One region of the Mesorhizobium sp. M8A.F.Ca.ET.021.01.1.1 genome, then DNA from elsewhere that is predicted to be linked to it. Evidence: predicted binding sites of a transcription regulator. Region 1 holds the regulator's gene; each other region holds the start of a gene.
What was found. Region 1 encodes PhoB, which activates phosphate uptake and scavenging genes when phosphate is short. Its sites were predicted from a motif close to TGTCATNNANCTGTCAT; they were not measured.
Positions count from the first base shown of each region.

Region 2: EOA36_RS03325 (ceramide glucosyltransferase) is a predicted target of PhoB. The motif match lies at 3,168-3,184, and genes of this name have one in related genera.
Region 3: EOA36_RS21310 (DUF1045 domain-containing protein) is a predicted target of PhoB. The motif match lies at 2,632-2,648, and genes of this name have one in related genera.
Region 4: EOA36_RS10010 (RNA degradosome polyphosphate kinase) is a predicted target of PhoB. The motif match lies at 4,174-4,190, and genes of this name have one in related genera.

Region 1 is NZ_RZSJ01000095.1:4,362-10,025, forward strand. Features, by position in the region: gene xylF (D-xylose ABC transporter substrate-binding protein) at 1-1,024, opposite strand, end outside; gene EOA36_RS10610 (ROK family protein) at 1,289-2,533, shown strand; gene phoB (phosphate regulon transcriptional regulator PhoB) at 2,799-3,488, opposite strand; gene phoU (phosphate signaling complex protein PhoU) at 3,507-4,214, opposite strand; gene pstB (phosphate ABC transporter ATP-binding protein PstB) at 4,240-5,043, opposite strand; gene pstA (phosphate ABC transporter permease PstA) at 5,040-5,664, opposite strand, start outside.
Region 2 is NZ_RZSJ01000015.1:6,096-11,759, forward strand. Features, by position in the region: gene EOA36_RS03305 (aspartate aminotransferase family protein) at 1-347, shown strand, start outside; gene argF (ornithine carbamoyltransferase) at 364-1,275, shown strand; gene EOA36_RS03315 (Hsp33 family molecular chaperone) at 1,405-2,436, shown strand; gene apaG (Co2+/Mg2+ efflux protein ApaG) at 2,672-3,064, opposite strand; gene EOA36_RS03325 (ceramide glucosyltransferase) at 3,285-4,436, shown strand; gene EOA36_RS03330 (O-succinylhomoserine sulfhydrylase) at 4,464-5,654, opposite strand.
Region 3 is NZ_RZSJ01000295.1:1,678-7,341, reverse strand. Features, by position in the region: gene iolE (myo-inosose-2 dehydratase) at 203-1,120, shown strand; gene EOA36_RS21325 (DUF3329 domain-containing protein) at 1,185-1,418, shown strand; gene iolB (5-deoxy-glucuronate isomerase) at 1,723-2,535, shown strand; gene EOA36_RS21310 (DUF1045 domain-containing protein) at 2,688-3,395, shown strand; gene EOA36_RS21305 (alpha-D-ribose 1-methylphosphonate 5-triphosphate diphosphatase) at 3,427-4,566, shown strand; gene phnN (phosphonate metabolism protein/1,5-bisphosphokinase (PRPP-forming) PhnN) at 4,563-5,192, shown strand; gene EOA36_RS21295 (COG4280 domain-containing protein) at 5,327-5,664, shown strand, end outside.
Region 4 is NZ_RZSJ01000087.1:5,510-11,173, forward strand. Features, by position in the region: gene EOA36_RS10000 (DoxX family protein) at 1-382, shown strand, start outside; gene ppx (exopolyphosphatase) at 383-1,918, opposite strand; gene EOA36_RS10010 (RNA degradosome polyphosphate kinase) at 1,918-4,110, opposite strand; gene EOA36_RS10015 (zinc-finger domain-containing protein) at 4,276-4,521, shown strand; gene EOA36_RS10020 (FAD-dependent monooxygenase) at 4,542-5,664, shown strand, end outside.

The DNA of each region.
Region 1 (5,664 bases):
CGCTGCCGGCGGCGACGCCCGCGCAGACTTCGTCCTTCTTGATCCAGCCGGCGTCGATGACGAGGTTGAGATTATCCTTGGTGATGGCGACCGGGGTCAGGAACAGCGACTTGACGGTGTTGCCGCCAGGCGTCGTGAAGTCCTTCACGCCGGCGATGTCGGTCATCTTCTTGCCGTCGGCGAGCTGCGAGGCGATCTCGGCGGCGTTCTTGCCGAGTTCACGCGCGTCCTTCCACACCGACACGGTCTGGGTGCCGAGCGCGATGCGGTTGAGCGCGGCATGGTCGCCGTCCTGGCCAGAGACCGGCACGGTGCCGGCGAGCCCCTGCGCCGTCAGCGCCGCGACGACGCCGCCGGCGGTGCCGTCATTGGCCGCGACCACCGCGTCGACCTTGTTGTCATTGGCGGTGAGGAACTGCTCCATGTTCTTCTGGGCGTTGGCGGGCAGCCAGCCGTCCGTATAGGCCTCGCCGACATTCTTGATCTTGCCCGAGTCGATGGCTTCCTTCAGCACTTCCATCGAGCCCGAGAACAGGAAGTCGGCATTCGGGTCGGCACCCGAGCCCTTGATGAAGACGTAGTTGCCTTCAGGCTTCACCTTGAACACTTCGCGGGCCTGCATGCGGCCGACTTCCTTGTTGTCGAAGGTCAGGTAGAAGACGTCCTTGTTTTCGATCAGGCGGTCATAGCCGACGACCGGAATGCCCTCGTCGAGCGCTTTCTGCACCGCCGGACCGATGGCCGAGGCATCCTGCGCCAGGATGATCAGCGAATTGGCGCCCTGCGAAATCAGGCTCTCGACATCGGTCAGCTGCTTGCCGGGATTGGACTGCGCATCGGCGGAAATGTACTTGTCGCCCGCGGCCTCGATCGCCTTCTTCATGGCGGCCTCGTCGGTCTTCCAGCGCTCTTCCTGGAAGTTGGACCAGGAAACGCCGATGACCTTGTCCTTCGCCTGCGCGACCGACACCAGTGTCAGCGACATGGCGACCCCCGCCAGGATGGCGGCTGTGAATCTCTTCATGATATCCTCCCTGCGCCGCGTATGGCGCGACCAAACTGGCCCGAAGGCCGGCACAAAGGCTCTATTTTTTCGAGCCTCGAAAAAACACTGGTCCATCGCCAGAACACTGTCAACATCGATTCTGATGGATTTTGAGGTGCCGGAAATTTTTTTTCGAGCCTCGCAATAAATAAATGACAGCACCGGCCGCTTCTGCCAGTGTTTGACGCTGTTGCCGGAGGTATTCGAGGGGGATCAAGAACCGCCGCAACCGGGAGGGAAAGCATGTCGGTGGGAATCCGCCACGACGATCTGCGCCGGCGCAATCGCGCAATGGTGATTGCAGCCGTGCGCCGGGATGGTCAGCCCTCGCGCACCGAGATCGCCGCCACCACTGGCCTCAGCCACTCGACCATATCGGCGATATCCGCCGACCTGATCGGCGAAGGTATCCTGACCGAAGGCAAGCCGAACGAGGCCGGCTCACTCAAACGCGGCCGGCCGCAGGTTGGCCTCGGCCTCAACCCCGAGGCCGCGGCTGTGATGACCGTGGTGCTGTCGCTGAATTTCCTATCCGTCGCCGTCATCGATTATGCCGGCCAGGTGGTCGCCGAGGAGCAGCGCCGGCTGGACACGCTGACCATGTCGCGCGAGGCGCTGATCGGCGAATGCACGGCAATAGTGCGCCGCCGCATCGAGGACCCCGATCTCGATATCCGCAGTGTTGCCCGCATCGCGCTGGCGATCCAGGGCATCACCGACACCAAGGCGCGTGCCATGCTGTGGTCGCCGATCACGCCGCAGACGGACATTGCCTTCGCCGACATACTCGAAGCCGAATTCGGCATCCCCGCCACCATGGAGAACGACTGCAACATGATGGCGGTGGCGTTGCGCTGGCGCGACCCTCAACGCTACCGCGACGACTTCATCGCCATCCTGCTCTCGCACGGCATCGGCATGGGCCTGGTGCTCAAGGGCGAACTGTTCACCGGCACCCATTCATCGGGCGGCGAATTCGGCCACATGATCCATCGCCCGGGCGGCGCGCTTTGCCGTTGCGGGCGGCGCGGCTGCGTCGAGGCCTATGCCGGCAACTATGCCATCTGGCGTAATGCCAGGCAGCTTGGCGAGGACGCCGAACCGGTCGCCGATGTCAGCGACGCGCAGATGCGGACACTCGCCGCGACGGCAAGGGAGAAAGACGGACCGGAGCGCGAAGCCTATCGCAAGGCGGGCGAGGCGCTGGGCTATGGGCTGGGCAGCCTGTTCGCGTTGATCGACCCGGCGCCGGTCGCCATGGTCGGTGTCAGTGCCGCCGCCTTCGATCTGATCGAGCCGGCCTTGCGCGAGGCCATCGCCCAGACCGCCGGCGGCCAGCATTCGGAATCGATTTCCTTCGACACCGAGCCGAACGAACTGCCGCTCATTCGCGAAGGCTGCGCCATGCGCGCCTTGACCTTCGTCGACCAGGAGATTTTCGCGCCGGGCGTGCAGGCGAGAGGCAGTGCTGGGAAGAGCGTGGCCTGAGCGAACGCTCCGGTGAATCACCACCAATGCTGGAGGTTGGCCGAGCGCCCTCAAGGTCGTCATCCCTGGGCGGAGCAGCCGCGAAGCGGCGTCGCGGAGACCCTGGGATCCATGCCGTGACCTCGATCGTAGAGTGCAACGGTGCAGAATTCTGCACTGCGGCGACGCGTCGAGGTCCCGGCATCGATCCTCGGGTCTGCGCCGCGTCGCTTCGCTCCTTGCTCCGCTCGTGGATGACGAAGTCAGGGGCGTAGCCGCCCTCGACCTAGTCTTCCCTGATCGCGTAGCCCGCGCCGCGAATGGTGCGGATGACGTCGGGCATGCGGCCATTGTTGACCGCCTTGCGCAGCCGGCCGACATGCACGTCCACCGTGCGCTCGTCGATATAGATCGTCTCGCCCCAGACATTGTCGAGCAACTGGCTGCGCGAGAACACCCGGCCGGGATGGCGCATCATGAATTCGAGCAGCCGGAACTCGGTCGGTCCGAGCCGGATTTCGCTCTTCTTGCGATAGACCCGGTGCGATTCACGGTCGAGCACGATGTCGCCGACCTTGAGCACGCTGGACAGCACTTCCGGCTTGGCGCGACGCAGCAGCGCCTTGACCCGGGCCATGAATTCCGGCGTCGAGAACGGCTTGACCAGATAGTCGTCGGCGCCGGTCGAAAGGCCACGCACGCGGTCGCTCTCCTCACCGCGCGCCGTCAGCATGATGATCGGCAACCTCTCGGTCTCGGGCCGCATTCGCAGGCGCCGACAGAGTTCGATGCCGGAAACAGCCGGCACCATCCAGTCGAGCACCAGGAGGTCGGGCACATTCTCCTGGAGGCGGATCTCGGCTTCGTCGCCGCGCGGCACCACCTCGACCTGGTAGCCTTCCGATTCCAGATTGTAGCGGAGGAGCACGCCGAGCGGCTCCTCGTCCTCCACCACCATGATGCGTGGCGCGATCATTGGCAGATCATCCTATCGTCAAGCCGCCGGCGCCGACATCGCCGTCTCGTCCTGCTTCGGACGATTGGCGGGCAGTTGCGTTCCGGTCAGCACATAATACGCATTCTCGGCGATGTTGGTCACATGGTCGCCGATGCGCTCGAGATTCTTGGCGCAGAACAAGAGATGCGTGCAAGCCGTGATGTTGCGCGGATCCTCCATCATGTAGGTCAGCAGTTCGCGGAACACCGAGGTGTATTTGACGTCGATGCGTTCGTCGTCATTCCTGAGCTTGGCGAGGGCGGCGGCATCGCCGGCCGCATATTCCTCGACCACGCCCTGCACCTGGATCAGCACCAGCTGCGCCATGGAATCGATCGAGTGCGACAGGTCGCGCGGCGTGGCGGTGAGGCCGACGGAACCGACACGCTTGGCGATGTTCTTGGCAAGGTCGCCGATGCGCTCGAGGTCGCCCGCCATGCGGATCGAGCCGACGACATGACGCAGATCGTCGGCCATCGGCTGGCGCTTGGCGATCAGGGTGATGGCGCGGTCGTCGAGTTCGCGCTGGCGCGCATCCATGATGGCGTCGTCGGAGACGACGCGCTGTGCCAGCGCGTTGTCGGAATTCAGCAGAGCCTTGGTGGCGCCGCCGACCATCGTGCCGGCGAGATCGCCCATGTCGCTGATCAGCCTGCTGATCTGTCCGAGATCCTCATCGAAGGCTGCGACTGTGTGTTCGGCCATGATCCTCGTCCTCGTATGCGTGATATCAGCCGAAGCGGCCGGTGATGTAGTCCTGCGTGCGCTTCTCACGAGGCGACGTGAAGATCTTCTCGGTCTTGTCGAATTCGACCAGTTCGCCCAGATACATGAACGCCGTCTGGCGCGACACGCGCGCCGCCTGCTGCATGTTGTGGGTGACGATGACGATCGTGTAGTCGGCCTGCAGCTCGTCGATCAGTTCCTCGATCTTGGCGGTCGACAGCGGGTCGAGCGCCGAGGCTGGTTCGTCGAGCAGGATGACTTCCGGCTTCACCGCCACGGTGCGGGCGATGCAAAGACGCTGCTGCTGGCCGCCCGACAGGCTGAGGCCGCTGGCGTTGAGCTTGTCCTTGACCTCGGTCCACAACGCCGCGCGCTTCAGCGCCTGTTCGACACGGCCGTCCATCTCGGACTTGCTGATCTTCTCGTAGAGCCGGACGCCGAAAGCGATGTTCTCGTAGATCGACATCGGGAACGGCGTCGGCTTCTGGAACACCATGCCGATCTTGGTGCGCAGGAGGTTGAGATCCTGCGAGCGGTCGAGGATGTTCTGGCCGTCGAGCAGCACCTGGCCGTCGGCGCTCTGCTTCGGGTAGAGCTCGTAGATGCGGTTGAAGACGCGCAGCAGCGTCGACTTCCCGCAGCCCGACGGGCCGATGAAGGCGGTGACGCTGCGCTCGGGCAGCGACAGGCTGATATCCTTCAACGCCTTCGACTGGCCGTAGTAGAAGTTGAGATTCTTGACCTCGATCTTGGCCTTATCCACGGCCACTTCGGGCGTGTTCAACTCGGTGGACAACATCGGTTTCATCTGTCCTCTCTGCGTCCGGTAAGGCTGCGGGCGAAAATGCTCAGGCCGAGAACCGTCAGGGTGATTATGAGTGCGCCGGTCCATGCCAGTTGCTGCCATTCCTCATAGGGGCTGAGAGCGAACTGGAAGATGGTGACAGGCAGGCTGGCCATCGGCGCGTTGAGATTGCTCGACCAGAACTGGTTGTTGAGCGCGGTGAAGAGCAGCGGCGCCGTCTCGCCGGAGATGCGGGCGATGGCGAGCAATATGCCGGTGACGATGCCGGAGAGCGCGGCGCGGTAAGCGACAGATTTGATGACCACCCAGCGCGGCGCGCCGATCGCGGTGCCGGCTTCACGCAGCGCGTTCGGCACCAGGTTGAGCATGTCCTCGGTGGTGCGCACCACGACCGGAATGACCAGGATGGCCAGCGCAACGGCGCCGGCAATGGCGGAGAAATGTCCCATCGGCCGCACCATCAACTCGTAGACGAACAGGCCGATGATGATCGATGGCGCCGACAACAGGATATCGTTGATGAAGCGCACGATGGTGGTGAGCTTGGAGAAGCGGCCGTATTCGGCCATGTAGGTACCGGCGAGCACGCCGATCGGCGTGCCGACGATCACGGCGATGATCGTC
Region 2 (5,664 bases), on a different contig from region 1:
ACGCCGTCCTCGACGTCGTGCTGGAAGATGGATTTCTCGAGGATGTCCAGCGCAAGGCGCTGCTGATGAAGCAGGGGCTTGCGTCGGTAGCCGACGAATTCCCCGAGGTGATGGAGGATATCAGGGGCACCGGGCTGATGCTCGGCCTCAAATGCGCGATGCCCAACGGCAAGGTGAACATGGCGCTGCGCGACCAGCATTTGCTGGCGGTTCCGGCCGGCGACAACGTCATTCGCCTGCTGCCGCCGCTGACCGTCACCGATGCCGAGATTCACGAAGCGCTCGGCCGCATCCGCGCCGGCGCCAAGGGCCTGTCGGAGGCCATTGCCTCCGCCGCCGCGAAGTAATCCGGAACCATTCCTGATGTCAGTTCGCCATTTCACCGATCTTTCCACCGTTTCCGAAGGCGATTTGCGCTTCATGCTGGATGATGCGGTGACGCGAAAGGCGCGTCTCAGGGCCGGCGAGCGGACCAAGCCGCTCGAAGGCAAGGTGCTGGCCATGATCTTCGACAAACCGTCGACGCGCACGCGCGTTTCTTTCGACGTCGGCATGCGCCAGCTTGGCGGCGAGACCATCATGTTGACCGGCACCGAGATGCAGCTCGGCCGCTCCGAGACCATCGCCGACACCGCCAAGGTGCTGTCGCGCTATGTCGACGCCATCATGATCCGCACCACCTCGCACGAGCGGCTGCTAGAGTTGACCGAGAATGCCACCGTTCCGGTGATCAACGGGCTGACCGACGACACCCACCCCTGCCAGCTGATGGCCGACATCATGACTTTCGAGGAGCATCGCGGTCCGGTGGCCGGCAAGACCATTGCCTGGACCGGCGACGGCAACAACGTGCTACACTCGCTGCTCGAGGCCTCGGCACGGTTCCGCTTCAATCTCAACGTCGCCGTACCCGAAGGCAGCGAACCGGCGCAGAAGCATGTCGACTGGTCCAAGGCGCATGGCGGCAAGCTGCATTTCACCCGCTCGCCCGAAGAAGCCGTCGACCAGGCCGACTGCATCGTCACCGACTGCTGGGTGTCGATGGGCCAGGAACACCGTGCCCGCGGCCACAATGTCTTCTCGCCCTATCAGGTCAACGCGGCGCTGATGGCCAAGGCAAAGCCCGACGCCCTGTTCATGCATTGCCTGCCGGCCCATCGCGGTGAGGAGGTGACCGACGAGGTCATCGACGGACCGCATTCGGTGGTCTTCGACGAGGCCGAAAACCGGCTGCACGCCCAGAAGGCCGTGCTTGCCTGGTGTCTCGGTGCTTGATGTGTCTTGTTGCTTGATATGTCTTGGCGCCTGAAATGCCCAGGCGCTTGATCTGCGGGGGCGCGATGCCTATCTGCGCCGCATCACGCAAATCAAGCGCGTTTGGACGCATGTGCCCACCAGGGCCGCATGGCCGCGCCCTGGAGCTTTGTCATGTTGGAAAGCCATCAAGTGACTGAACATCACCCCAAACTCGGCGAGTTCGGCTACGCCGGCGACGATCACGTCGTTCCCTTCGAAGTCGGTCCGCTCGACGTGCGTGGCCGCACGGTGCAGCTCGGGCCGATGCTCGACGCCATCCTTGGCCGCCACGACTATCCCGAGCCGGTCGCCCGCCTGCTGGCGGAAGCCTGTGTGCTGACGGTGCTGCTCGGCACCTCGCTCAAGTTCGAAGGCAAGTTCATCCTGCAGACCCGTACCGACGGGCCTGTCGACATGCTGGTCGCGGACTTTTCCACGCCCTCGGCGCTGCGCGCCTATGCGCGTTTCGACGCGGATCGGCTCGAAGCGCTGGTCGCGGCCGGCGAGACCTCGCAGCAAACGCTGCTTGGCAGCGGCGTGCTGGCGCTGACCATCGATCAGGGCGCCCATACGCAGCGCTATCAGGGCATCGTCCAGCTCGACGGCGAAACGCTGGAAGACGCGGCGCGCACCTATTTCCGCCAGTCGGAACAGATCCCGACGGATATCAGGCTCTCGGTCGCCAAGCTGCTGACGCCCGGTATCGGCGGTGCGCGCGAGCAGTGGCGCGCCGGCGGCATACTGGCGCAGTTCCTGCCGCAATCGCCCGAGCGCATGCGCGTCCCGGACCTGCCGGGTGGCGATGGCGATCCGCGCGAGGAAGTCCACGATCCGGCCGATAATTCCTGGCAGGAACTCCTCGCCTTGCTGGGCACCATCGAGCCGACCGAGCTGATCGACCCGACCATCGGCGCCGAGCGGCTGCTCTATCGCTTGTTCCACGAGCATGGCGTGCGCGTCTTCGGCGGCGTCCCGGTCACCGACCAGTGCTCGTGCTCCAGGGACAAGATCCGCGATATCCTCGAAGGCTTCTCCGCGCAGGAGATCAAGGACAGCACCGAGGATGGCGGCATCCACGTCGCCTGCGAGTTCTGCTCGACCCAGTACGACTTCGATCCGGCCGAGTTTGCGGCTCAGTAAAGCTAGTCCCTTCTCCCCGTCACTATACGGGGAGAAGGTGCCGGCAGGCGGATGAGGGGCAGCGCCAGCGTTAGTACAGGAGCTCCTTGGCTCTATCTGAAGAAATTCTCGCAAGCTCGGCGCTGCCCTCATTGTCCTGCCGGACGGTCGTCACTCGAAAAGCCAAGCAATTGGCTTTTCGTCCGCTTCGCGGACCATTCCTCAACTCCCCCGTATAGTGACGGGAGAAAAGACGCTAATTCACCGTGCGCCTTGTCCCCGGCAGATCGAGCGAGAAGGCGGGGATGGCGATGTCGAAGGTCTCGCCGCGCTTGTTGCGCATCGTGTAGCGTCCGACCATGATCCCGGACGGTGTCGAGAGCGGGCAGCCGGACGTGTATTGATAGCTGTCGCCGGGATTGAGTTCCGGCTGGTCGCCGACAACGCCCGGCCCGCGCACTTCCTCGACCCGGCCGGCGCCATCGGTGATGTGCCAATAGCGCGACAACAACTGCACGAACTCGTCCGACTGGTTGTCGATCGTTATCTGATAGCCCCAGACATAGCGGTTCTCCGAGGGATCCGAACGGTCCTCGAGATAGAACGGCCTGACCTGCACTTCGATGTTGCGCGTCACGGCGCGGTACATGAGCGGCTCCAAAACAACCCGATGACTTTCAGCGCTCCCGGTGAGCAGGTCAACGTGCGCGTCTTGTCGCGGCTGACCTTGAACCGCAGGTGCCGGCAAAGAATGTCATTTAAGTGACACACGACAATGGTGGTGTGCACGAACCGGGCGACTCGGCGCTCTGTCGAACTGTTGAAAACGGCCACGATGCCGGCCGCCTTTCCGGAGTGACCAGATCTCGATGGAACTCACCTTCATAGCCGCCTCGCTTTCGACCGCACTCATCCTTTCAAACGCCGCCAGCATTTCGCTCGCCGCTTCACAGCTGAAACGGCGCAACACGATCGCCCCGCCAGCCGGCAAGCCGCAACCGGTCTCGATCGTCGTCCCGTCGCGGGGCGTCGAGCCGTTCACGCATGAGACGCTGGAACGCGCCTTCGCCCTCGACTGGCCACGCTACGAACTGATCTTCTGCGTCGCCCATCCCGACGATCCGGTGGTCAAACTGATAAACAGGGCGATTGCCCGGTTTCCCAAGGTGCCGGCCCGGCTGCTGATCGGTGACGACCGCGTCAGCGCCAATCCAAAGCTCAACAATTGCGTCAAGGGTTGGGAAGCGGCACGCCACAACTGGGTCATCCTTGCCGATTCCAACGTCCTGATGCCGAGGGACTATGTCGAGCACATGATGGCGGCATGGCGGCCCGACACCGGCCTTGTCTGCTCGACGCCGATCGGCTCGCGGCCCGAGGGTTTCTGGGCTGATGTCGAATGCGCCTTCCTTAACACATTGCAGGCCCGCTGGCAGTATGCCGGCGAGGCGCTCGGCCTCGGCTTTGCCCAGGGCAAGAGCATGCTGTGGAACAAGCCGATGCTGAATGCCAATGGCGGCATTCGGGCGCTGGCCGCCGAGATCGCCGAGGACGCTGCCGCCACCAAGCTGGTGAACGGCCTCGGCTTGCGCGTCAATCTCGTTGCCGCGCCCTTCGAGCAGCCGCTCGGCCAGCGCACGCTTGGCGAGATCTGGTCGCGTCAGGCCCGCTGGGCGCGCCTGCGCCGCGTCACCTTCCCGCTGTTCTTCGCGCCCGAAATCCTGACCGGCGCGGCGGTGCCTCTCGCGCTTGCCCTGGTTGCTGCGGCGAGCGCCGGCATCAGCCTCTGGGCAACCGCGATTGCCGTGTTGGCGGCCTTCTACCTTCCGGAGTGCGCACTGGCCTTGTCCAAGGGCTGGTACCTGTCGCCGCGCATGGTCGCGGCCATGATGGCGCGGGACGTGATGCTCCCAACCCTCTGGGCGCGCGGCTGGCTCGGCGGCGCCGTCGACTGGCGCGGCAACGCAATGACCATCCGCACCAAGGCGGCCGAACTGGAGGAGACGCCGTCGCGCGCCTGATCGCCGCGACCGACGCTCCCAAACAGCCTATTTGGCGGCCTTCAGCGCCTGCGCGATGTCTTCCAGCAGGTCGTCGGCGTCCTCCAGGCCGACCGACAGCCTGAGCGTCCCTGGCCCGATGCCGAGTTCGGCGCGGGCCTCGTCGCTCAGGTTCTTGTGCGTCGTCGTCGCCGGATGGGTGATCAGGCTCTTGGCATCGCCGAGATTGTTCGAGATCAGCACGATGTCGAGGGCGTTCTGCAGCGCGAAGGCCGCCGGCTTGCCGCCCTTGACGTCGAGGCAGATCAGCGTCGAGCCGCCCGACATCTGCTTCTTGACGATGGCGGCCTGCGGATGGTCGGCGCGGCCGGGATAGATGACGCGGGCGATCTGCGGCTGCTCGGCCAGGAAGTCGGCGATCCTGCCGGCGCTTTCCGTCTGCTGGCGCACGCGCAGCGGCAGCGTCTCGAGCCCCTTCAGCAAGGTCCAGGCATTGAACGGCGACAGGCTGGGGCCGGTGTGGCGGAAATAGTCGTGCAGGTTTTCGTCGATCCACTTCTTGTCCGACAGGATGACGCCGCCGAGGCAACGGCCCTGGCCGTCAATATGCTTGGTGGCCGAGTAGACGACGATGTGCGCACCAAGCTGCAACGGCTTCTGCTGCAGCGGCGTGGCGAAGACATTGTCGACGACAAGCCGCGCGCCGATCGAATTGGCAAGCGAGGCGACGGCTGATATGTCGACGACTTCCAGCGTCGGATTGGTCGGGCTTTCCAGGAAGAACAGCTTGGTGTTCGGCCTGACCGCCTTTTCCCAATTGGCGATATCGGTGCCGTCGACCAAGGTCGCCTCGATGCCATAGCGCGGCGCCAGCGTCTCGACCACCCAGCGACAGGAGCCGAACAGCGCGCGCGCCGCAATGATATGATCGCCGGCCTTGACGCTGCACAGAAGGGCCGCGGTCACCGCCGCCATGCCCGACGCCGTGGCGCGCGCGTCCTCGGCGCCTTCGAGAGCGCACATGCGCTTTTCGAACATGTCGACGGTCGGGTTGGCGTAACGCGAATAGATGAAGCCAGGCTCTTCGCCCTTGAAGCGGGCTTCCGCCGCCTGGGCGGTTTTATAGACATAGCCCTGGGTCAGGTACATCGCCTCGGCGGTTTCGCCGAATTGGGAACGCAAGGTTCCGCCATGCACGAGTGCCGTCTGAGGTTTCCAGTTGCGCTTCTTGGTGCTCATCGCTTTGTTC
Region 3 (5,664 bases), on a different contig from region 1:
CCCGAGGTCTCGGCGCGGCCGCAGGTGAACGCGGCGCGCAAGGCCTATGACGAGAAGCGGCGGATGCAGAGCGTCGGCGATTGACGCCGGCGCTGAAGCTCCTTCCTTCTCCCCGTCTCTATACGGGGAGAAGGTGCCGGCAGGCGGATGAGGGGCAGCGCCAACCAACAGGTAATAAGCAGTTCTAAACCGGAGTGACGACTTGAAAGCCAAACTGGGCATGTCCCCCATCGCATGGTGGAACGACGATCTTGCCGAACTGAGCGATGACGTGTCGCTGGAAGAGTGTCTGCGCCAGTCGCGCTCTGCCGGTTTCACCGGCATGGAAATGGGCCGGCGCTTTCCCAAGGACCCAAAGGTGATGCTGCCGATCCTGAAGGCCGCCGACGTCACGCTATGCGGCGGCTGGTTTTCCGGCACGCTGGTCGACGAGGAGATGGCTGCCAACAAGGACCGCATCCAGCCGATGATCGACCTGTTCAAGGCGGTCGACGCGCCCTGCATCGTCTATGGCGAGGTCGGACGCTCGATCCAGGGCGACCGCGCGAAGCCGCTTTCCACCAAGCCGAAACTCACCAGTGACGAAATGAAGGCCTACGCGCGGCGCCTGACGGAATTCGGCGAATGGTGCGCCGAGCAAGGCATGCCGCTTTCCTACCATCACCACATGGCGGCGGTGGTCGAGACCGAGCCGGAACTCGATGCCTTCATGCGCCATTCCGGCGAAGGCATACCGCTGCTGCTCGATGCCGGCCATCTGGCCTTTGCCGGCGGCGATGTGCTGCGCGCCATCGACAACCACCACAAGCGCATCAGCCATGTCCATGTGAAGGACGTGCGCATGGACGTGATCGACGGGCTCGACCGCACGAAACAATCCTTCCTCGACGCCGTGGCGCTCGGCGCCTTCACCGTGCCGGGCGACGGTTCGCTCGATTTCGGGGCCATCGTGCAGCGCTTCGCCGATCATGGCTATGAAGGCTGGTTCGTGGTCGAGGCCGAGCAGGACCCCAGGAAGAACCCGCCGCTGAAAATGGCGCAGGTTGGCCATAAGGAACTGATGCGGGTGATGACCGCCGCCGGCTACACCGTCGAGACGCAGGGCTTCCCGAATGCCTGAAGGCTGGATTGGTCGCCACCGGTGGCTTATCTGAGAACTGGTTCAGCAACTCTCGGATGGCGCGATGAAAGATTATGAACACCCGTTCTTCCGGCCGCTGTGGCGGCGCGTTGCCGTCGTCGCGGTCTGCGTGATCTGGTCGGTGATCGAGTTCGCCTCCGGCACCCCGTTCTGGGGCGTGATTGCGCTCGGCTTCGCCGGCTATGCCGTCTGGCAGTTTTTTTATCTGTACAAGCCGGTGGAGGAGACGAAGGCAACGGCTGCGGAACCCAAGGTCGGCATCGAACCCAAGGAATGATGGAAGAAGTTCCAGTGGATTGGATACGTGCGTAACGGATCGCATACGTTGGTGATTGGCCGAAACGCTCCTCGCTTCGTCATCCTAGGGCGGAGCAAGGAGCGCAGCGACGCGGCGCAGACCCTAGGATCCATGCCGTTGGATTGAAGCGTTGCGACGGTGCAGAATTCCGCTCCGCTCCGCTGCGGGGTCACGGAATGGATCCTAGGGTCTCCGCGACGGAGCTTCGCTCCTGCTACGCCCTAGGATGACGAAGTTGGGAGGCTTCGGCCGATCTCGAAGATTTGCGATAGGAGAGACAAAAATGTCGAAACTGCTCGTCAAAGCCGACAAGGGCAATGGCCGCGTCGCGCATGTCACGCCGCAAGGCGCTGGCTGGACCTATGTCGGTTTCGATCTGCATCGGCTGAAGCCCGGCCAGAGCGCCTCGGGACAGTCGGACGACCGCGAAGTCTGCCTGGTCTTCGTGACCGGCAAGGGTACGGCAAAAGCCGGCGGCAAGGATCTCGGCCTGCTCGGCGAGCGCATGTCGCCTTTCGAGGGCAAGCCGTGGTCGGTCTACGTGCCGCAGGGATCGGACTGGTCGGTGACGGCCGATACCGAGCTGGAACTCGCGGTATGCTCGGCGCCCGGCCTTGGCGGCGGCTTGCCGGTCCGGGTGATCGGGCCGGACGATCTCGGCCAGGAGGTGCGCGGCAAGGGCACCAACACGCGCTACGTCACCAACATCCTGCCTGAGGGGCAGCCGGCCGACTCGCTGCTGGTGGTCGAGGTCATCACGCCCGGCGGCCACACGTCGAGCTACCCGCCGCACAAGCACGACCAGGACAATCTGCCCGCTGAATCCTATCTCGAGGAAACCTACTACCACCGCCTCAACCCGCCGCAGGGTTTTGCCTTCCAGCGCGTCTATACCGACGCCGACAAGGATGGCCGGCGCGCGCTGGACGAAGCCATGGCGATCGAGGACGGCGATGTCGTGCTGGTGCCCAAGGGCTATCACCCTTGTGCCGCCTGCCATGGCTATGACCTCTATTACCTCAATGTGATGGCCGGGCCGAAGCGGACGTGGAAATTCCACAACGCGCCCGAGCACGAATGGTTGATGAAGGCCTGACCGTCTTGCGTTTCCGGTTGAACTTGTTGGTCCAGTTGGGAAAAATCGTCGGCTAACGACCCTGAGGGTCGATTTGCCTTCGAAAACCCTTCAAAGCTTCGTCAATCCGTCATGGAAATCACCTATGGCAACGTTTCTGACGAGGACTTCCCATGCGTTATGCCATCTATTTCACCCCCAGGCAGGACGAGCCGCTGGCGCGTATCGCCGCCAACTGGCTGGGCCGCGACCCGTTCGGTGCCGCGACCAGGCCGGTTGAGGCCGTGGCCGACCTGTCGGCGGCGGAAGTGGCCTTCCACACCGCTTCGGCGCGCCGCTATGGCTTTCACGCCACGCTGAAAGCGCCCTTCCGCCTGGCCGCCACCGAGACCGAGGCTTCGCTGCGCGCGGCGCTAGACCATTTTGCCGAAGCAACGCCGGTTGTGACGATCCCGCGCCTCGTCGTCAGCCAGATCGACAGTTTCTTCGCGCTGGTGCCGGAGGGTCCGCTGCCTCCGCTCAAGCGCTTCGCCGACGACGTCGTGCGCGATTTCGACCGGTTTCGCGCGCCGCTGAGCGAGGCCGAGATCGAGCGGCGCAGCCCGGATTCGCTGAAGCCTGCCGAGTTTCGCAATCTCTGCCAGTGGGGCTATCCCTATGTTTTCGAGACCTTTCGCTTCCATATGACCCTGTCAGGCCGGGCCGGCCCACAGGAAAGCCCTCGCCTGCGCGCGGCGATCGACGGCCTTTTCGCCGATGTGTTGCGCCAGCCCGTGCTGGTGGATGCGCTGACATTGTTTGTCGAACTCGAACCCGGTGCGCCGTTCATGGTGCTGTCCCAGCACGCGCTTGGATGCCGCCCGGCCAGAAAAACCGCCTGACAGGCGCCGGAAGAAGCAAGGACCAGCCGCAATGACCGCCGAAACTGTTCTTTCCAACGCCCGCATCGTTCTTGCCGACGAGATCGTCGAAGGCTCGCTGGTGCTGCGCGACGGCTTTATCGCCGGCATCGATGCCGGCGCGGCCCGGACCGGCGAGGACATGGGCGGCGACTTCATCATTCCAGGACTGGTCGAACTCCACACCGACCATCTCGAGGGCCATTATGCGCCGCGGCCGAAAGTGCGCTGGAACCCGATCGCCGCGGTGCTTGCCCATGACGCGCAGGTGGCGACCGCCGGCATCACCACCGTGCTCGATGCGCTCCGCGTCGGCATGGACGAGGACGCCGACCTGACATCGGACGACATCCGCAAGCTGGCCGATGCGATCGAGGACAGTGTCCAGCAGGAGCGGCTGCGGGCAGACCATTTCATCCATCTGCGCTGCGAGGTCTCGGCACCGGACTGCCTGAGGGCCTTCGCCAATTTCGAGACAGACGACAGGGTGAAACTGGCGTCGCTGATGGATCATGCGCCGGGCCAGCGCCAGTTCGTCAACCTTGAAACCTACGCCTACTACTACCAGCGCAAGCTGAAGCTCTCGGATCAGGATTTCAAGAAATTCTGCGAGAAGCGGATGGGCGAGTCGGCACGCAATTCAGGACCGAACCGCGTCTTCCTCGCCGCCGCCTGCCAGGAGCGCGGCATCGTGCTCGCCAGCCATGACGACGCCACGTCGGCTCATGTCGACGAGGCCATCGAGCAGGGCGTGAGGGTCGCCGAGTTCCCGACCACAGAGGAAGCGGCGCGGGCCTCGAAGGCCGCCGGGCTCGGCGTGCTGATGGGCGCGCCCAATGTCATGCGCGGCGCCTCGCATTCGGGCAATGTTTCGGCACGCACCCTGGCCAGTGACGGCCTGCTTGACATCCTGTCGTCCGACTACATCCCCTTCAGCCTGATCCAGTCGGCCTTCTTCCTCGGCGACATGGTCGAAGGCATTTCGCTGCCGCAGGCCGTCGCCATGGTCTCGAAGAACCCGGCGCAGGCCGTCGGCCTTGACGACCGCGGGATCATCGAACAGGGACGCCGCGCCGATCTGGTGCGGGTGCGCGTCGACGATCGTGTTCCGGTCGTGCGCACCGTGTGGCGGCAGGGATGCCGGGTGGCATGATGGTGTCGGCCTTGATCGAGCGCGAACTGTCCGCCGAAACCTTTCCGATCCGTCATGGCGTCTTTGTTGCTGTCGTAGGCCCTAGCGGTGCCGGCAAGGACACGGTGATCGGTTACGCCAAGGCGCTTTTCGCCGACGAGACGCAGCTGGAGTTCGTTCGCCGCGTCATCACCAGGCCGAGCGATGCGGCGAGCGAGGATCACGACACGCTGGCCGACGCCGCCTTCGCCGAGGCCGAGGCCGATGGCGCCTTCGCCATCTCCTGGGAAGCGCATGGCCTGCGCTATGGCCTGCCCGCCGATGTCGACTGGTCCGTTTCCAATGGCCACGTCGCCGTTGCCAACGTATCGCGCGCGGTCATCCCGACCTTGCGCGAACGCTATGCCAATCTGGCGATCGTCGAGATCACCGCTTCGCCCCAGGTGCTGGCCGAGCGGCTGGCGATGCGCGGCCGCGAGTCGCGCGGCGAAGTGCTGGCACGGCTGGCGCGCAGCGCCAGTGTGACCTTGTCCGGCCCTGGCGTCACCTCGATCGACAACAGCGGTCCGCGCGAGGTGGCCGGTGAGCGCTTCGCCGAGCTGCTACGCAAAGCAATGGCCTTCTCCGACATGTCGGGGCTGATCTGATCGAGGCCAGTTTCACCCGTCTGCTTGCGCTGCCGCCGGAACGCCTTGGGCTGCTGGCCGCGTAGGGTGATTCTGGACTACGATCCGGGAATTCGCCCCCAGGGAATCAGGGTCGAGCAAGACAGGAAGCCTTGATGCAGACACTGACACCCATCCTCTCGACAGTCACGGCGGCATTTCTCGCCTCCCTGGTCGAGGTCGTCGAAGCCTTCACCATTGTGCTCGCGGTCGGGGTGACACGCAGCTGGCGTCCGGCCTTGACGGGTGCTGCGCTGGCTCTGGCAGTGCTGGCAGCCCTGGTGCTGGCGTTCGGGCCGCTGCTGGCGCTTGTCCCCATCAACACGCTGCAGTTCATCGTCGGGGTGCTGCTAATCCTGTTCGGCATGCGCTGGCTGCGAAAAGCCATCCTGCGCAGCGTCGGCGTCATCGCCCTGCATGACGAAGAGGCGGCCTTCGCCAAGGAAACCGCCGC
Region 4 (5,664 bases), on a different contig from region 1:
TGCCGTGCTGTTCGTGCCGTCCGGCTTCCAGGCGCTCGCCAATATTGCCGGGACCACCAGCTATTTCTCCGGTCTTGGCCTGCCGCTGCCGGCGCTCGCCGCCTGGGGCACCGGGCTTTTCGAGCTGATCGCGGGACTGCTGATCCTCGTTGGGTTCCAGACGCGGATCGTCGCGCTGCTGCTGGCCGCCTTCTGCATTGCGGCCGGCTATATCGGCCACTATGGCCAAGGCGCCGGTGATGCGGCGCTCGCTTTCCTGCACCAGCAGATGCTGATGAAGGATATCGCGATATCGGGCGGTTTCCTGGCGCTTGCCGTGGCTGGCGCCGGCGCATGGTCGGCCGACGGGCGAGGCTTCGGCATAGGCGCCGACGCGACTTGACTATTTGACCGACACGCTCTGGCCACCCTCGACCGCCAGCACCAAACGGCGATTGGTGACGCGCGCCAGTTGCGCCAGCCGGCCGGCCGGCCGCTCGCCGTAGAGATCGGAAAGCGAAGCCGGCAGCACCAGCGCCAGCACGCCGTTGGCGCGGCTTTCCCATTTCAGCCTGGGCATGATGCCGGGCATCGCGGCCGTCAGCAGGTAGACGACGCGCATCATCGCCGCCAGCACGCGCGCGCGCTCCAACAGGCGCGGCGGCGCCAGCGCCTTGATTTCGGGCGCCACCAATTCATTGAAGACGCCGTCATGACGGTAGGCGTTGGTCAGCGCCAGGTAGGCGCGGCCGGGATGATCGACGCCGATGAAGGACGCATGCGCGATGATGTTGAGCGACTGCTTGCCGCGATATTCCGGATGAGCGCGCCAGCCGATATCGGCAAGCAGGCAGGCGGCATGGCGATAGCGCGCTTCGTCTTCCGTCTCGTCGATGCCGAAAGCCTTGAAGGCCTTGCCGGTCCATTCGACCAGATCATGCGCGTGGTGGACCGAACGCGAGCGCAAAAGCGCAAGCTCCTCGGCGGCCGAGATCAGCGGATCGGCCTTCTGCTCGGCCGCCTCGAGCAGTGAATAGAGAAAGCCTTCGCGCACGCCTTGCGCCGAAACGACGATCCTGGACGGTTGCATCGCCGTCATGATTTCCTGCAGCACGAGCGCGCCGTATGGCAGCAGCGAGCGGCGGTTCTTGGAGACGCCCTCGATACCCCTCACCTTTTCGACCTCGCCCCTGGCCACCTGCTTGAGGAAGGTTTGGGCACTGTCGGCCGATATCTCGTAGTGGTGCATGACGCCGAGCGGGTAGTTGTTCATCTCCATGTGCAGCCTGGCGAGGTTTCGCCAGGTGCCGCCGACGGCGTAGAAAGTCCTGCCCTGCGCGCCCTTCAAGAGCTTGGCCCGGGCCAATTCCTGGCGCGCGATCTTCTGCGCCTGGACGAGCGAGTTCTTCGCCATATCCTGCAGGCGCAGGCCGCCGAGCGGCAGCGTGATGCCGTCGCCGATCGCCTCGCCATCGATGTCGATCAGTTCCAGGCTGCCGCCGCCAAGGTCGCCGGCAATACCGTTGGCCGGATGAAAACCTGAGATGACGCCGAGCGCGGAATAATGCGCTTCCTGGCGGCCGGAGAGCACGCGGATCTCGGTCTTGAGCACCTCCTCGGCGCGATGGATGAAATCGGGACCGTTGATCGCCTCACGGGCGGCGGCGGTTGCCAGCACGTACATGTGTTCGGCACCGGCCTGGTCGGAGAGCGCGCGGAAACGGCGAAACTCCTCCATCGAACGCGCCACCCCTTCGGGGTCGAGCTTCCCTGTCGAGACGATGCCGCGGCCGAGGCCGGCCAGCATCTTTTCGTTGAACAGCACGGTCGGCGAACGCGCCAGCCCCTCATAGACGACAAGACGGATCGAATTGGATCCGATGTCGATGATGGACAGCGGTCGGCGGTCCTGCAGCCGGCCCTGGGAATTGGACAGCATCAGGTGGTGGCGTTCTTCTTGCGGCGCTTGAACTGCGCGATTCGCTTGGGCGCATGCGATTTCAGCGCGTCACCCCGTCCCGACAGGCTCGGATTGGTCATGAAATATTCCTGCGCGTTGAACGGTTCCTCGCCCTCCTCCAGCACCACGCGCCGGGAGGTTCCATCAGCCAATACGTCGAAACTTTGCTGATTGTCCATGATGTTGCCCAGCATGATCTGGCCCAGAATCTGTTCATGCACAGTTGGATTGGTGATCGGCACCATGGTCTCGACGCGGCGGTCGAGATTGCGCGGCATCAGGTCGGCCGAGGAGATGTAGACAATCGCCTCGTCCGAGGGAAGGCCATGGCCGTTGCCGAAGCAATAGATACGGCTGTGCTCGAGGAACCGGCCGACGATCGACTTGACCCTGATGTTCTCCGACAGGCCCGGCACTTGCGGCCGCAGACAGCATATGCCGCGCACGACGAGGTCGATTTCCACACCGGCACGGCTGGCATCGTAGAGCGCATCGATGATGATAGGGTCGACGAGCGCGTTCATCTTCATCCAGATGCGCGCCGGCCGTCCCTCCAACGCATGGGTGATCTCGGCTGAAATGTGCTGGAGGATGCGGTTCCTCAGCGTGAAGGGCGAGATCGCCAGTCGCATTTCGGCGGTCGGCTCGGCATAGCCGGTGATGAAATTGAACAATTGGGCGACGTCGCGGGCAATCGTCGGATCGGTGGTGAAGAAGGACAGGTCGGTGTAGATGCGTGCCGTCACCGGATGGTAATTGCCGGTGCCGAGATGGACGTAGTTGCGCAGCTTGCCGTCCTCGCGCCGTACCACCAGCGACATCTTGGCATGGGTCTTGAGTTCGAGGAAACCGAACACGACCTGCACGCCGGCACGTTCGAGATCGCGCGCCCAGCGGATGTTGGCTTCCTCGTCGAAACGCGCCTTGAGCTCGACCAGCGCCGTCACCGACTTGCCAGCCTCGGCCGCGTCGACCAGCGCACGCACGATCGGGCTGTCGTTGGAGGTGCGATAGAGCGTCTGCTTGATCGCCACAACTTCGGGGTCGGCCATTGCCTGGCGCAGGAACTGCACCACCACGTCGAACGACTCGTAGGGGTGATGAACGACGATGTCCTTCTCGCGGATGGCGGCAAAACAGTCGCCGCCATGCTCGCGGATACGTTCGGGAAAGCGTGGATTGTAGGGCGTGAACTTCAGGTCGTCGCGGGGAACGGAGACGATCTCGGAGATCTGGCTGAGCGCCAGCGGCCCGGTGAGCACGCTGATGCGGCTCGACGAGACGCCAAGCTCGCCGGCGACGAAATCGCGCAATTCCCCCGGCATCAGCATGTCGAACTCGATGCGGATAACCGACCCGCGGCGGCGACGCTTCAGCGCCGTTTCGAACAGCCGCACAAGGTCTTCCGACTCCTCTTCGACCTCGATATCGCTGTCGCGGATGATGCGGAACGTGCCGGAGCCCTTGACCTCGTAGCCGGGGAACAGCTTGCCGATGTAAAGGCCGACCGCCTCCTCCAGCGGAATGAAGCGGACATGGTTCTTGCGGTCCGGAAGGCGGATAAAGCGCTTCAGCGCCACCGGCAGGCGCAGCAATGCGCTCATCTCCTCGCCATTCTTGCGGTGGCGAAGCTGCAGCGCCATGGAGAAGCCGAGATTGGGAATGAACGGGAACGGATGCGCCGGGTCGATCGACAGCGGGGTGAGCACCGGAAACACCTGGTCCTGGAAATGCTCTTCCAGCCAGACCTTTTCGTCCTTGGTCAGCGCATCGCGGGTGATGCTCTCGATGCCTTCCTTGTTGAGCAGAACCGTGAGTGCCGAAAGGCTCTTCTGCTGGTCTTCCTGCAGCCGCTCGACTTCACGCAGCAATTGTTCGAGCTGCTGTTCGGGGGTGCGTCCGTCCGGGCTCTTCAGCACGATGCCCTCGCGCACCTGGCCGGCAAGGCCGGCGACGCGCACCATGAAGAACTCGTCGAGATTGGCGGCCGAGATCGACAGGAAGCGGACGCGCTCCAGCAGCGGGTGATGGGTGTTCAGCGATTCTTCGAGAACGCGGCGATTGAACTGCAGCCAGGAGAACTCGCGGTTGACGAAACGGTCCGGATTGCCTTCCGGGCTCGCTGCCGTGACGTTGTTGAATTCGCTCTGTACCGGCTTCAATTCGTTCATGATTCCCGCTCTTCGCCCGCCCTGGCCGGTTAACCGGCTTAACTTATCCTGTGGCAGGCTTTTGCGACAGTTCTCTGACAGGCTTTGCGACAGTTTGATTTCATCGAACTTGCAAAGAGGCTTGATATGATCCAGATGCAGAGAGACTGCGTTAAGGAGACGACGATGGCAGGCGGTTCCATTCCCCATTTCCAGAACGATGCGGGCCATCCGGCAATCGACATCGGGGTCAAGGAATTCATGTGCACGGGCGCCAACCCGCCCTTCGATCATCCGCATGTGTTTCTCGACATGGGCGACGACAATGAGAAAGTCTGCCCCTACTGCTCGACCCTCTACCGCTATTCGCCAAAGCTGAAGGCGACGGAAACCCTGCCGGCGGGCTGCCTCTACATCGACCAGGCCGCCTGAAGCCTTTCGCGGCAAACCGGATGGACGACACGCGCTCCCGGCACGTCGTCATCGCCGGAGCTGGCATTGCCGGACTGACCGCGGCGGTTGCCTTCGCCGAACGCGGTTATCCCGTGCAGGTGTTCGAGCAGGCGCAGCGCCTTGAAGCGGTCGGCGCGGGCATCCAGCTCTCTCCCAATGCGACACGCATCCTTCGTCAACTCGGCGTGCTCGACCGACTGCTGTCGGCGGTGGTAAGGCCGGAGGCCGTGGTATTGAAGGACGCAAGGACGTTGCGCCAACTGGCGCGCGTGCCGCTAGGGGAAGCCGGCGAGAGCCGCTGGGGCGCGCCCTATCTCGTCGCCCACCGGGCCGATGTGCAGAGCGCGTTGATGGCACGGGTTGCCGAGATACCTGATATCCATCTCACCGTCGGGGCGCGCGTCCAAAGAATTGCGACTGGCAGCCATGGTGTCACGGCGACCGTCGAGATCGGTGGCAATACGGCGGAGGAACAAGGCTCCTTGCTGGTCGGCGCCGATGGCGTCTGGTCGTCGGTGCGCGAGCTTGTCGATGCACAAAGGATGGCATCGCCAAGAAGCCGTTTTTCGGGAGAGTTGGCCTGGCGTACCACCGTCGCGGCAGACAGCAGCGCCGGGCGGGCCTTCGCCGCGATCGGTGCAGCCGATTGCGTCACGACTTTCCTGCATACGGGTTTCCACATGGTCGTCTATCCCGTCAGTAAGGGCGACGCATTCAACCTCGTCGCCTTCACCAAAGGCGAGCGCATTACCGAGGGCTGGTCCGGCCATGCCGATCCCGGCATACTCGCCGCCGCCATGCGCGGCACCGCGCCAGGACTCGTGAAGCTGGTGGAAATAGCCGGCCCGTGGCTGACCTGGCCGCTGCATACCGTCGAACAGAGACAGCCTTGGACAATGCCAGCCGGCATCGCGCTGATCGGCGACGCCGCGCACGCAATGACGCCGTTCGCGGCACAAGGTGCCGCGATGGCGATCGAGGACGCCGCGATGCTCGCCAGCCTGGTCGCCGACTTCCCCGGCGACCTGACGCAAAGCCTCACCATCTGGGAGAAGCTGAGACGACCGCGCATCGAAAAGGTACTGAAACGCGGTGCGCTCAACCGCCTCGCCTGGCACGCCC